Regions from separate parts of the Bifidobacterium aquikefiricola genome, predicted to be linked through region 2. Evidence: riboswitches for the same ligand, from Rfam matches in the RefSeq annotation. Region 2 holds a riboswitch; the other holds the start of a gene.

Region 1 (7,598 bases), 140 kb from region 2:
GATGCCTGAAAAACTCAGTCCGAGAACAGATCGTGTGACGATGAGGTGGGCTTCGGGTCCTCGACCTTGATGTTGACCTGTGCAGGGCTGAGCAGGAACACTCGTGGCGTGACACGCTCGATGGAACCGCGAACCCCGAACACGACACCTGCTGAGAAGTCCACTATGCGATAGGCCACGGCCTCGGTGACATTCGAAAGATTGAGCACGACTGGCACGCCATCACGCAACGCGCGTCCAACCAGCTGGGCGTCTTCATATGATTTGGGGAGAATGGTGGTGATTCTGCTGATTTTCGTTGAGAAATCACCGTGGCTGCGCAGTGGAACCGAATTCGAAGACTCCTGGGACATCGGCGTGACCGATCTGTCGCTGTCGAAATCGGTGGCGGGATTGTCGCTCTGTGCAGCGGCAACGTCCGCATCTTCGTCCACAACATCAGCCATACCAAGGTACGACATGGCATTCTTCATGAAATTCGCCATTTTAGCCCCCTACTCGATCAGCGAAGAAAATCAGGGATATCGAGATCCCCGGAATCCGATGAATCATCGTCATCTGTGGAATCGTACTCACGTTGTTTCGGCTGGGCACTTTCCTGACGTTCAGGCTGAGCCTCGGCCGCCTGAACGACCCTGTGCTCGGATGTCTGATCCGAAGCGGATTCGTCAGACTGCGGCGCATCTGCAGTATGAATTGGGGTCAGTGGAGGCACGATTGGCTGGGCATTGCTCTCGGCCTTGTGCTGAGGTTGATGCTCGTTATGTGCACCTTCATCGTCATTCTTGGCGTTGGCATCGAATCCCGCAGCGATCACGGTCACTCTGACTTCATCGCCATAGGCATCGTCAAGCGCAAGTCCCCAGATGATCTGCGCTTCGGGATGGATGGCATTCTGCACCAGCTGTACGGCGGCTGAAGCCTCTTGCATGCTCAGATCAGTCGGGCCTGCAATGTTGATGAGCGCCCCATGCGCCCCTTCGATGCTTTCTTCGAGCAATGGCGAGCTGATGGCGATCTCGGCTGCCTGCGTTGCGCGATCCTCGCCTCGCGCGGCACCGATGCCGAAGAGCGCCGTTCCAGAATCCTTGAGGATTGCAGTCACATCGGAGAAATCAACGTGAATGTATGAGTTCATCGTTATCAGGTCGGTGATGCCCTGCACACCTGCGAGCAATGCCGTATCTGCCGTCTTGAATGCATCCATGACGCTGACTGTGCGATCTGAAAGATCGAGAAGACGGTCATTCGGAATGACGATCAACGCATCGACTTCATTGCGAAGGTTGGCGATGCCGGTTTCCGCTGATGATGCACGGCGAGGACCTTCAAAGGAGAATGGCCTGGTGACCACTGCGATGGTCAGTGCGCCGAGTTGACGAGCGCTTCGTGCGACAAGCGGGCTAGCTCCCGTTCCAGTACCGCCGCCTTCGCCTGCTGTCACGAATACCATATCGGAAGCCTTCAGTGCTTCTTCAATGTCAGATTGGTGATCCTGCGCCGCCTTGGCGCCTCTTTCAGGATCGGCACCAGCGCCCAAGCCACGACTGGAATTGTCCGACAACGAGATTTTGACATCCGCGTCTGATCGCAACAAGTCTTTCGCATCGGTATTCACAGCCACGAATTCAACGTTCTGCAGACCTTCGGCAATCATTCGATTGACTGCGTTACCACCTGCACCACCAACGCCGACGACCTTGATGTTGGTTTTGTCGTTGAAATTGTCAATCTGGGCAATCTCGCTCACAGTAAGCTCCTGTTCTCACGCTTTGTTCCAACTCTATCGCAGTTCATACCCTTAACAAGCGCAATTCTGGGCGTGTACCGTTGTTTTTTCCACAATTAACAACAATCCTCTCCCTAAGTTACCCAAGCCTAGTCGGAAGTTACGCCGTATTACAACATTGTCGAACAGCTGTGTCGAACAACAGCTGTGTCGGGCGCACAGCTGCATTCAACATGTCCGTATTCAACTCCGCCACATTCAGTCAGGTAAGAATCCAACTAATACTGATCGATAATACCCAAGAATTAATACGAGGCATCCATCGGATCATCACCAAACAACTGTTCGCGTTCCTCTGCTGGCAGACTTCGCGAATCAAGCCATCCGTAGGGAAGATGAACCTTCCTTGCATATCTGACACGTCCACGGGGCTGATCGGCAATTGCCATCGGGAATGGGGTGTCCTGATCGAAATCGGCAACCTTGGCATCGACGTCAGCGACGCTTTCGCATTCCATGAACTGCCTGCGCACCTCGCCACCGACCGGGAAGCCCTTGAGATACCAGGCGACATGCTTGCGAAGGTCGTGTACTGCCATCTTCTCGTCACCGTCATAGAAATCGGTGAGCAGTCTGGCGTGCTTACTGATGATCTGACCGATCTGACCAAGTGTGGGATTGACCCTTGCGGATGATCCCGAGAACGCATTGGCGATGTCTGCGAAAAGCCAAGGCCGTCCCTGACAGCCTCGGCCGATGGCAACTCCGGCACAACCGGTCTGATACATCATTGCCAGGGCATCTTCGGCAGTCCAGATGTCTCCGTTGCCGAAGACTGGAATGCTCAGTTCCTGGGCGAGTTCACCGATGCGATTCCAATCGGCATGACCTCCGTAGTATTCCGCAGTCGTTCGAGCGTGAAGCGTCACTGCCGCACAGCCCTCCTCCTGCGCTATGCGACCGGCCTCAAGGAAGGTTTCATGCTCATGGTCGATGCCAACCCTGATTTTTGCAGTGACGGGAACGCCTGCCGGCTCGCATACGCTGATGACTCTGCGAATCAGCTCGGCGAATACATCCAGCTTCCAGGGCAGCGCAGACCCTCCGCCATGGCGAGTTACCTTGGGAGCTGGGCATCCGAAGTTCAAGTCGACATGGTCGGCCATGTTGCCGTCCACGACCATTGCAGCTGCCTGACGCGTGATCTCAGGATTGACGCCATACAATTGAAGGGATCGTGGATGTTCGCTAGGAGCGAAACGACATAGCCTGAAAGCCTTCGGATTCTTGGCAACCAAGGCACGAGCCGTAATCATTTCGGCCACGTAGAGACCATTCGGGCCGAACTCTTCGCACAGCACGCGGAACGGCCAGTTGGTAACGCCAGCCATCGGCGAAAGCATCACTGGAGTGTCAATATGGATGCCGCCGAGATCGATTCCGGGAAACTGCTCATTGGTGAGCGTTGCAGCAGATGTGCTGCTGTTGCCGTGACTGTCTTCTGAAAGCATTTCCCTCCTCGATCCTTCATAGCGACCTGCAGACGACACGAACATCATCCGCATTCCCTGCATAAACCTTCCCTTGAGCGCATAAGCCTTCGAGCACATGCGCCAATTGGATGGCAGTGGAATCAGTAATTGCCACCGGCTTCAGCGACCTTGACGGGCGCAGATTCATCGATGCCCTGCTCCTTGGTCACGTCGACCGAGCCATCGGCTGCGGTTTGACCTGTTATCTTCGCCGGACCTTCAGGATAGCGGACGCGCTTCTCCTGAATGCGAACACGTACGTATTCCTCGACCTTGTCAAGGGCGATGCGTTCCTGCTTCATCGTGTCGCGATCACGAATCGTCACTGCATGATCGTCAATCGTGTCGAAGTCCACCGTGATGCAGAGCGGCGTGCCGATTTCATCTTCACGACGGTAGCGGCGTCCGATGGCTCCGGCTTCGTCGTAATCGATCATCCACTCGTTCTGGCGCAGGTCTGCGGCAAGGTTATGCGCAATCGTCTGCAGTGCAGGCTTCTTGGACAGTGGAAGCACGGCAGCCTTCACAGGTGCGAGCCTTGGATCGAGTCGCAGCACGGTACGACGGTCAACGCCGCCCTTCGTGTTAGGCGCTTCGTCAACGTCATAGGCGTCGACAAGGAATGCCATGAGCGAGCGGGTAAGACCTGCGGCTGGCTCGATGACGAATGGCGTGTATTTCTCACCCGAAGCCTGATCGAAGTAGCTCAGATCCTCGCCAGAATGCTTCGCGTGCGCGCTCAAGTCGAAGTCGGTACGGTTGGCGACACCTTCAAGCTCACCCCACTCGGAACCTTGGAATCCGAAGCGATATTCGATGTCGACGGTGCGCTTCGCGTAATGGGCAAGCTTTTCCTTGGGATGCTCATAGTGGCGAAGATTCTCAGGGTTGACACCCAGATCGGTGTACCAGCGCGTGCGGGTATCAATCCAGTACTGATGCCAATCCTCGTCAGTGCCTGGCTGGACGAAGAATTCCATCTCCATCTGCTCAAACTCGCGGGTTCTGAAGATGAAGTTTCCGGGCGTGATCTCGTTGCGGAAACTCTTACCCATATTGGCAATGCCGAACGGGGGCTTGGAACGGGAAGAACCCATGACATTCTTGAAATCAACGAAGATGCCCTGTGCAGTTTCCGGACGCAGATAGTGCAGACTGTTGTCGTCCTGAACCGGGCCGAGGTGGGTCTGGAGCATCATGTTGAAGTCACGCGGTTCGGTCCAGTTGCCCTTGGTGCCGCAGTCTGGGCATGGAATGTCTTTCAGACCGTCCTTGGGCTCGTGGCCATGCTTCTCCAAGTATGCCTCTTCCAAGGTGTCGGCTCTGTGACGCTTGTGGCAGGTCAGGCACTCGATCAGAGGGTCATTGAAAACGGTTACGTGGCCGGAGGCAACCCATACGGCAGTAGGCAGAATGATTGATGTGTCCACGCCGACCACATCGCCACGGGTGACGACCATGGAACGCCACCATTCGCGCTTGATGTTGTCTTTCAGCGCGACGCCGAGAGGACCGTAATCCCAAGCGGAACGCGTCCCGCCATAGATTTCTCCAGCCGGGAAAACGAAGCCACGACGCTTCGCCAGCGACACAACGGCATCAAGTTTGGATTCTGACACGGAACACCTCTTGTTGGATTTCACCAGGATTTGAACGAGTTCAAGGTTATAGCCACCGCGTGACACTGACAGGCTCTCTTATCCTTGCTCATTCCTTGCTCATTCCTTGCTCTGGCGAGCATTGCAGACGGTTTCATGTCTGCGTTGTCATTTAGTCTGAAAAGGTCGTGCAGGGGAACTCGCTTGAGTTGAGAAGGTACAACCTGACCCTTGGAACCTGTTGGTTAATACCATCGTAGGGAGGCATGCAATGACTGAATCATTGCCAAACGCATCATCAATACCAAACACATCATCACTGTCGTCATTATCATTATCATCGGCATCGGCTTCGGAATCGGAATCGGCTTCGCCATTATCGTCAGCGCAATCAGAGGCAGTGCGAACAGCTGCAGTGCGATCAACTGCAGTGCGAACAGCGTCGATTTCCAAGTCTTCGCAAAACCTGTCACTGAACGATCCCGTTCGTGAACGGATCAGGACAGCGTGCGAGGAAGTTCGTCAGAAAACGCCGCTCGCACAATCATTCACGAATTTCGTAACCATCAACCTGGTTGCGAATGCGCAGCTTGCCGCAGGCGGGAGCGCGGCGATGAGCTTTCTACCCGATGACATCAAGGATATTGAGGCAATTTCCGGCGCAAGCTACATCAATGTCGGCACGCTCCTGCCCTCGTATGAGGACGCGCTGAAGGATATAGCCAAAAGCTTCTTCGAGCGCACATCACTCTGGGTTCTTGACCCTGTGGCAGCAGGACTGGGCTCGACACGAACGCGGATACTGAAAGCTTTCGCCGAATACCCTCCAACAATCGTGCGCGCGAACGCATCCGAAATCATTGCCCTGTGCGGCATTTGGGATATCAGCCTGAAAACGGATTCCAACGGCAAGGTGAATCGTCCTGCCGGCGTTGAATCCGTAGACGACGTTGACAGCGCGACCCTTCATGCCATCGAACTCGCTCGGTACCTTCGTGAACATAACGCAACGCATACCGCAGCGGTTGCCGTTTCAGGAGAACGCGATCTGGTAACCGACGGCGACCGTGTCTATCGGCTTCCCGGTGGCAATGCCATGATGACGAAAATCACCGGTGCCGGTTGCTCTCTGGGAGGTGTGACGGCAACCTATCTGGCAGTAAGCGACCCATTGACCGCAGCACTCGCAGCTTCCCTGCATTTCAACTGCGCTTCCGAACAGGCTGGCACAGTAGCTCAGGGGCCTGGCAGCTTCCAGACAGCATTCCTGGATGCCCTGTGGCAGATTCAAGCTGCAGAAATCGCAGATTCAACCATCATTGACATGCATTGAAACATCAATCGTTGCATGAAGCAATACGCGATTACACGAAGAAATACGTGATTATACAAAGAAAATCGAGGAAAGAATGAAAGTTTCAACGCAGGTCAATGATTTTCCTTCGTTACGGAAGGTACTTGACATTTCGGCCTATCTGGTAATTGGGCCAGAGAACACGAATGGTCGTGACGTGGCAACGATAGTTAAGGAAGCGCTTGCAGGTGGAATCACATGCGTGCAATTGCGCGCCAAGCACTCCGACGCTTCAGAAATCATCGCACTCGCCCGTCAGATTGCCGAAGTCATCGAAGCTGCTGGGAAGAGCGATAGCGTCGCGTTCGTGATAGATGACCGCGTCGATGTCGCGTGGGAATGCAGATGCATGGGAATCAAGGTCGATGGCGTTCATGTCGGTCAGACTGACATGGATGTTCACTACTGCAGACAGTTGCTCGGAGATAACGCGATCATTGGTCTTTCGGCGGCAACAGACAAACTTGTAGATTTGGTGAACGAGCTGGATGAAGGAGTCATCGACTATGTTGGCGCAGGCCCTGTGCATCCTTCCGTGAGCAAACCCGATTGCGGTGTGGGAGACGATGGGCAGATGCATGTTCTCGCCGTTCAAGGCATCAGCAGGCTGGCAGACATCAGCCGATACCCCGTTGTCGCTGGAGGAGGTGTCAGCGTTGCTGACGTTCCCGAACTGGCCCGAACCAAGGCTGCAGGATGGTTTGTTATCTCTGCCATAGCAGGTGCCGATGATCCACAGAAGGCAACGGAAGCTTTGGTCAAGGCATGGCGCTCGGTTCGGGACAGCCAATAATTTCACATGTTCAATGCAAAAGGAGAATTTCATGAGTGAAGCAGAAATAACGAAGGAAGCAGCATCTCAGGCCCAGTCCACGCAGACTGGCAATTACATCAATACCGTGGCCGCATTATCGATTGCGCCCAGCGGTGTGGGAGAAGAACTCTCCGAATATGTCGCTCAGGCAGTCAAGGTGATTCGTGACTCAGGATTGCCCAATGAAACGAATGCCATGTTTACGAACATCGAAGGAGACCTCGATGATGTGCTCGATGTCGTGCGCGATGCGACGCTGAAACTCGCAAATCAGGGCTTCCGCACCGGGGTGGTGCTCAAACTGGACATTCGTCCAGGTGTCAAGGGGCAGATTCATAAAAAAGCTGAACTTGTGGACGAGATTTTGAGCAAATAGGCTCATTATTTTTCGCGATTGCGAGTTTTGCGGCAATTTTGAACTATAAACGGGTATTTTTGTTGACATTTCAAGATCATTTCACGGTTTTGGAGCATGTCTACTTGATATAGGCAACAAAACTCGCAATCACCCTCGAAAATATCCCGTTTGCTCTATTTGGTGCCACCAAAACGGCGATCTCGATGCACATAG
Region 2 (7,598 bases):
CGAGACGTCACGGCAGATGATCTGCCATTTCAGCCGCAATACGTCGTCTCTGATGTCTCATTCATTTCGCTCACCTATGTGATTCCTGCAATTGCCTCATTGCTTCGGCAGCCAGCAAGCTGCATTCTGCTGGTCAAGCCACAGTTTGAGGTGGGCCGCACGCGACTGGGACATCACGGGATCGTGGCGAGTCAGACATTGCGTGAGGAAGCCTTGCACAAGGTCATCGACTGTGCACGCGATCATGGCTTCGTCATTCGAGAATCAGCCCCTTCACCCATCGAGGGGACTCACGGCAATGCAGAATATTTGCTCTGGGTAGACTTTCCCAAGAACTGAATGAACCCACGCTTCACTGAGGATTGCACAGGCGCAGGCATGTTCGAAGCGCGGTTATTGTCAATCTCTATGTCTGGAGTTTAGCCACAAGCCCCAACGTTCTTTGGGTGATATTAGGATTGTTGGCAGAACATGAACGTTGCCGAATGCGGCGCGTACTGCCTGGGGAAGGAACATGGATTTATGGTTCAACGCAAAGCTGTGGTCGTCACCCATCGTCGCATTCGTTCCAGCAGCAATGTGGTCAGCGAGGCCGTGGACCAGCTTCAGGCTTCGGGTTTCACCGTCAAGGTGATCGATAATCTTGAGGCCCCCGCGTATGGTTCACAGCCACGAGTAGTCGATGATGACACGGAGATCGTGGTGGTTCTCGGAGGTGACGGTACCATGCTGGGTGCTGCGGAACTCGTGAAATGCACGAATGTTCCGATAGTCGGCATCAATCTCGGCCATGTCGGTTTTCTCGCTGAATTCGAAAGCTTCCAGATGAGCGAAGCCATTGGCAAGATTGCCGACCGTGACTATTCCATCGATGCTCGCATGGTTGCGCATATCGACCTGTGGCTTCCAGAGGCGAAGCAGCCCATAACCGATTGGGCGCTCAACGACATGACGCTCGAACACTCCGACCGGGGCAAGATGATTGAACTGAGCATCCGGGTCAATGACGTCGAGATGAGTTCCTTTGGCTGCGATGGCATCATTGTCGCCACACCGACCGGTTCGACGGCCTACGCGTTCTCTGCTGGCGGTTCTATCGTATGGCCCGATGTTCAGGCGTTGCAGATGGTGCCGCTGGCTGCCCACGCATTGTTTGCCAGGCCTCTGATCATCGGCTCGAGCTCTACCCTGAGCTTCGACGTTCTTGAGGAATCCACTTCAGATGGATGGATTTGCTGCGATGGACGTCGCCAACGCTGGGTTCCCAAAGGTTCAAGGGTTCTGGTGCGCGAGTCCCACGATAGGCTGCGTCTGGCAAGGCTTTCCGGAACATCATTCACCAAGCGGCTGGTGACCAAGTTCAGTCTTCCGGTCATCGGGTGGAGAGAAAACCGACACTATGAGGGTCAGTTCGGCAATATGAGCTACGCGCAATCGCGTCGAACCGAGGGAAGCAACCCCGTGCTTGGCTCCGACAATGAGGCTGTCTCGCCGCTGTCGGCCGGGCGCAGCGAAGGTTCGGATTCGCCGGTTACGGCTCCAAGCAGCATGGCGGTGCATGATGCTGCGAACGGAGACCTCGATGCTTGAAGAACTTGAAATTCGCAATCTCGGACCCATCCGGCATGCGAATCTTGGCTTTGGCACAGGTATGACGGCCATTACGGGGGAGACTGGTGCTGGAAAGTCCATGCTTCTCGATGCCATTCGTCTGATTTCTGGAGCGAGTGTCCAGACAGGCCGCACTGATTCCGCCAACGCAGACATATGGGCTCAGGGTATCTTTCATGTGGAGCAGGATTGCCCCGCGCTATCCATCATCCAAAGCGCAGGCATCGAACCCGAAGAGGGGGAACTGTTCCTTACGCGTTCCCTGCCTGCACATCGGCGCTCACGCGCAATACTCAACGGGCATACCGTGCCGCGTTCTCTGCTTCACGATGTTGGTTCGGAACTGGTCACCATCCATGGGCAGGCGGACCAGATGAGGCTGGCTTCAAGTGCCAGACAACGAGACATGCTTGACTTGTATGCGCATAACGAGCAGACGAGGGAAGAATACGCCACGCTCTGGCATGCACTGCAACAATTGGATGAACGTCTCAGCACCTTGAATCGGCAGCGCAGCTCGGCTCAGGATAGGGCGGAGTATCTTCGTGCCTCGATTGCGGCGATTGACGATGCTGCGCCGCATACGGGTGAGCTGGAGGAGTTGAAGTCACGGCGAGAACGCATCGAGAATTCGGCAACCATCACGCAGGGAGTCACTAGAGCGCTCGCGGCGCTCGATGCTTCACAGATCGATGTGGATGAAGATCAGTCCGATGCCGTCACCTCGATACATGCCGCCATTCGAGCTCTGGAAGACATAGGCGTTCCCGCAGTCTTCGACGAGAGCGTCAAACGCCTCGAATCGGTTGATGAGGAGCTTGCTGACATCGTGTTCTCTCTCGCAGGTCAACTCGACAATGACGACGAGGACGGCGATCTGGATGCCATCAACGGTCGAATACATACCTTGAACGAGCTTGTCCAACGGTGGGGTCCCGATGTCGAGCATGTGCTGCAATGGAGGGATGAGGCGCAGCTTGAACTGGAGGATGTGGAGGCATCGCCTGAACACGTCGCCGAGCTGAAAGCGCAGCGTGTCAAGCTGCTTCACGACGTCGGCACCAGTGCCGTACGACTTTCGAAATCACGGTTGCGCGCAGCGAAGAAGCTTGGCGCTCAGGTGAGTTCGGAGCTCGCTTCCCTGGCCATGCAGGGGTCTCGCCTTGATATTCAGGTGACTTCACGATTCGATGACTCCACATACGCTTCGCTCGAGTCAGCCCACACCGCTTCCACCGATAATTCCACCAATAATTCCACCGATAAGGAAGCTTCCCAGATTGACGTGGATGAAGGGCTGCTGGATTCACACGGTTGCGATGATATTGAGTTCCTCTTCACGCCATTCCCAGGTTCTGCACGACTGCCCATGGGCAAGAGCGCATCCGGTGGCGAACTGAGCCGTCTGATGCTCGCCCTGGAACTCTCCATGGCAGACAGCGATGCGAGACATAGGACATCGTCTTCAGCAGCGGAACATGACAAAGTCTTCATCTTTGACGAGGTAGACGCTGGAGTCGGAGGCAAGGCAGCCGTTGAGCTCGGCAGACGACTGGCCATGCTCTCCCGCCATGCTCAGGTGATCGTGGTCACTCACCTCGCACAGGTGGCGTCATGGGCGCAGACTCAATGTACCGTCAGCAAGCGAGCCGTTCAATCTGCATCAGACGGTTCACGGGGAAGCCATGTCGAAACTGAGGTGACCATGGTCGAGGGCGATTCACGACAGCACGAGATTGCAAGGATGCTGGCTGGCAGTGAGTCGGCTACCTCGTTGCGCCACGCTCAGGAACTGCTCGAAGCGAGTCGGATATAGTTCGCTGATTTTTCCAGGTATTGTCTGTGTCGCGAGTTAGTTTCAACATGTTGTCAGTTACAGGGGAACTCGTCATGAGTTGAGATAGGCATATGCCTGACCCTTAGAACCTGTTGGTTAATACCAGCGTAGGGAGGAACAATGGTGGAGAACACCTCGGAACATACGGCCATACATGATGCCGCTACCACAAACACGGCCACATATGAGGGAACACAGTTGGTTCCCGTGCTCACGATAGCGGGGTCCGATTGCTCGGGCGGCGCTGGAGTCCAGGCAGATATCAAGACCATGAGCGCCAATGGCGTGTTCGCAGAATCGGTCATCACCTCGGTCGTTGCCGAAAATACTGCTCGCGTCATCAGCGTGCACAACGTCGACGTGAACATCATCAAGGATCAGATCGATGCCGTCTTCGAGGACATCCCACCCAAGGCAGTCAAGATCGGCATGCTCGACAGCGCTGCAATCATGCATGCCGTGGCGGAGAAACTTGAACAGTACCAGCCCGAACATGTGGTGATCGATCCAGTCATGTATGCCAAGAATGGTGATCCGCTCATGGATCCAAGCTGCGTGGGCAGCTTGATCGAAACGATCATTCCGCTCGCTGACGTTCTGACCCCCAACATTCCCGAAGCCGAGCGAATCTCCGGCATATCCATCGAAGGCGTTGACGATCAGCGCAAGGCAGCGCAAATCATACAGCGGATGGGCTGTCTGAGCGTGCTTGTCAAGGGCGGCCATGCCAGTGGTGACGCCAGAGACATCCTCTTCGACGGGGAGCGCTTCCACGAGTTCACCGCACCCAGAATTCACACGAAGAATACGCATGGCACGGGCTGCACCTATTCGTCGGCCATCGCTTCCCAGCTGGCGCTTGGCTATAGAAGAGACCAGGCCATTGCGCGTGCCAAACGATACGTCAGCATGGCTATACGGCATGGGCTTATGCTCGGCAACGGCAATGGGCCGACGAACCATTTCTGGGATCTCTATGAACACGGTTTGGATGATTCCGTTGTCGGCAAGAACCAGACGGTTCGTTAACTCATGAGCATTTCGTCAACCTCGAACGCAGGCAAGGCGGCGATTTTCGATCTCGATGGCACTCTGCTGGATTCCATGGGTGTGTGGCATACCATGGACATGAAATTCTTCGCAGAGCGGGGAATCGAATGCCCGCAGAACTTTTCCAAAACCGTTGCCTCCATGCAGTTCCACGACATCGCCTTGTATGTCAGGGAACGCTTCCACCTGTCCGATACGCCCGAAGAGCTGATGGCCATATGGAATCGTATGGCTGCGGATGAATATGCGCACCGTGTGAAGCCAAAGCCGCATGCCTTGGCGTATATTCGCCACCTGCATGAGACGGGCGCACGACTCGCCATTGCAACGACTCTGCCTCCCACCCTGCGAGAACCGGCTATGAAACATGCAGGTCTTGTACCCTACATTGATGCCGTTTGCAGTACGGGCGACGGGATCTGCAGAGGGAAGGAATATCCCGATATCTACCTGCATGCTGCCCGACTTCTCGGTGTTCGGCCGGAATCATGCACGGTTTTCGAAGACATTCTCACCGCCGTTCGTTCCGCGAAATCCGCAGGAATGCAGACCTGGGCCATGTACGATGCCTCTTCGGACAAGGACTGGGCAGCGATCCAGCAGACTGCGGACGGCACGCTGAAAGACTTTTCCGATGCGCCAAGCATCCTGTAACTCAATATTTTCGTAACTCACCATCTGTTACTCAGCATTTCTGTAACACAGTATTTCTGCAACACATACATGTAAGGACTGTCATGTCAACCATAACGTCACAGAACAAAGCACCATCGACTTCCGGGGCAACATCGCCCGCGCTTCTCCAAACCAATACCATTTCGATTGCGGAGCCTCGGTCGCTTCAAGAAGAATCAGATACCGACTTCAACGATTTCACCACACCCTTACGAAACATGCCTGATTCTCCGATGGCCAGACGCTTCTACAAGGCCGCCAGCCAGGTGTGGGCAGAGGGATACAAGCAACCCTTCATCCGTGACCTGGAAGCCGGTACGCTCACGCGTGCCCGCTTCACCTTCTACATGCTTCAGGACTACCTGTATCTCAGTGATTATGCCAAGGTGCACGCACTTATCATGGCCAAGGCAGAGGATGACAGCATCATCGAACGCATGGTAGAGATTCAGGCTGCGATTGCGAAGGAACGCAGTTCCGTGCATGAAGTGTATGTCAAGCAATATGGCATCACCATGGACGAGATATTGCATGCACGGCAATCCGCCTTCTCTCGGGCATATACTTCGAACATTCTTGCGATCGCATTTTCCAGGCCCGTGCTTGACATACTCGTCGCTGTCCTTCCCTGCGCATGGGTGTATGCAGACTATGGCAGGCGTCTCTATCTCGAAGCTGGGGACGGTCTCAGATCGAATCCTTACCAGACATGGGTGAATACCTACGCTTCAGATGATTTCTGGCAAGGCTCGGTGTGGCTGCTCAATACCATCGACAGGTTGTCCGCAAACCTCAGCGAAACAGAGAAGGACAAGCTTGTGGACATCTTCGTCACCGGCGTTGAACACGAATACATGTTCTGGAGCAGCGCATACGACATGCAGCTGACCTGGAAACCGGGCTGGCAGCGCCACTAAAGCTGTGTTCTATGTTCATTGTGAACTTGCCAAAGTATAAACCGCATTTTTCGGCCAAATACCGCTGAAAAATCGGGCAAAATTCCTGTTTATACTTCGACAAGTTCACAATGAACGGCAATCAGTCCTGATTTGCGCGAGCTGAGGCTTTTCGCACGTAGTTTTTCATGTCTGCGATGGAAATGACATCCTTGAAACGGACCGGAGCCGTTTCAAGGAAGCGCAGCTGGCTTGGGGGCGTGGTGCCAGTCGCATCGGCGACGGCATCCATGCACTGGAAATCGTTGTCCGGAAGCTTGAGCCCCAACGATTCGCCCACCACGCGTGGGAACTTGTAAGGGCTTGCCGTGGAGAGAAGAATCCTTGGCGTGAGCGGGTCTGCTTCCATATCGTTCATGACGTGATAGCCGCATGCCGTATGCGGGTCGATCAGGTAGTGGTGCTGTTCCCAGCAATCGTGAATCGACGTTTTCACCTGATCCTCGCTGGTCCAACCGCATGAGAATATCTGAGAAATCTTGGTCTTGAGCGTTTCAGGAATCTCGAAACGCCCAGTTTCCTTCAGGTCCTTCATCAGGGATGAAATCAGCGCGGTATCACCGTCAGACATGTAATAGAGCATGCGCTCCAGATTCGACGATATGAGAATGTCCATGCTGGGGGAGTTGGTGGTGAAGAAGGGGCGATTGCGGTCATAGACGCCAGTGGTGAGGAAATCGCAGAGCACGTTATTGGTGTCGCTCGCCACGGTCAGCTTTGCCACGGGCAAGCCCATCCGCATGGCGTAATACCCGGCCAGCACATTCCCGAAGTTTCCCGTTGGCACGCAGAATTCGACTTCGTCACCGATATTGATGACCTGATCGGTGAGCAATCGCGAGTATGCGACGAAGTAATAGACAACCTGGGGAAATAGTCTGCCGATGTTGATGGAGTTGGCCGATGAGAGTATCGTCTTCGAATCCGCATAGAGTTCCGTGGCCAGATCAGCGTCAGCGAAGATGTCCTTGACGGCACTTTGGGCATCGTCAAAATTGCCTTTCACAGCGCATACGGCAACATTGCTGCCCAGCTGGGTCGTCATCTGCAATTGCTGAATCGCACTGACCTGACCTTGAGGATAGAACACGGTGATTGCAGTGTCAGGGGCATTCGAGAATCCTGCCAGCGCAGCCTTGCCTGTATCTCCCGATGTCGCCGTCAGAATCATGATGCGTTCCTTGGCGGAGACACCTCGCTCACCATCCAGATTGGATGCATGCTTGTCCTGCGCACATTGGGAAGGCTCTGCGATGGTTTTCGCCATCAGTCGAGGCAGCATCTGCAGGGCAACGTCCTTGAAAGCGCTTGTCGGGCCATGGAAGAGTTCGAGTACGAAGTCATCGGCAACGGGACGCAGTGGTGTGATTCCCGAGTCCGTCCATTTCGGACCGTAGGCACCGCCTATGCATTCGGCGAGTTCAGTCTGCGTAAAGTCGGGAAGCAGCGCTGCCAGAACGATATGGGCG

What was found. Region 2 has a riboswitch for thiamine pyrophosphate ahead of thiD (bifunctional hydroxymethylpyrimidine kinase/phosphomethylpyrimidine kinase). Riboswitches for the same ligand answer to the same signal wherever they lie in the genome.
Region 1: linked by a shared signal. The riboswitch ahead of QN215_RS06850 (hydroxyethylthiazole kinase) and the one ahead of thiD (bifunctional hydroxymethylpyrimidine kinase/phosphomethylpyrimidine kinase) in region 2 are both predicted to bind thiamine pyrophosphate.

The regions. Positions count from the first base shown of each region.
Region 1 covers NZ_CP129674.1:1,600,395-1,607,992, forward strand. The annotation lists gene QN215_RS06830 (cell division protein SepF) at 15-485, opposite strand; gene ftsZ (cell division protein FtsZ) at 503-1,750, opposite strand; gene dusB (tRNA dihydrouridine synthase DusB) at 2,035-3,240, opposite strand; gene QN215_RS06845 (glycine--tRNA ligase) at 3,363-4,880, opposite strand; TPP riboswitch at 5,042-5,140, shown strand; gene QN215_RS06850 (hydroxyethylthiazole kinase) at 5,290-6,192, shown strand; gene thiE (thiamine phosphate synthase) at 6,269-7,006, shown strand; gene QN215_RS06860 (MTH1187 family thiamine-binding protein) at 7,038-7,403, shown strand; gene QN215_RS06865 (isoprenyl transferase) at 7,559-7,598, opposite strand, start outside.
Region 2 covers NZ_CP129674.1:1,455,804-1,463,401, reverse strand. The annotation lists gene QN215_RS06270 (TlyA family RNA methyltransferase) at 1-339, shown strand, start outside; gene QN215_RS06265 (NAD kinase) at 523-1,590, shown strand; gene recN (DNA repair protein RecN) at 1,583-3,427, shown strand; TPP riboswitch at 3,479-3,579, shown strand; gene thiD (bifunctional hydroxymethylpyrimidine kinase/phosphomethylpyrimidine kinase) at 3,569-4,477, shown strand; gene QN215_RS06250 (HAD family hydrolase) at 4,481-5,152, shown strand; gene tenA (thiaminase II) at 5,392-6,090, shown strand; gene thrC (threonine synthase) at 6,212-7,598, opposite strand, start outside.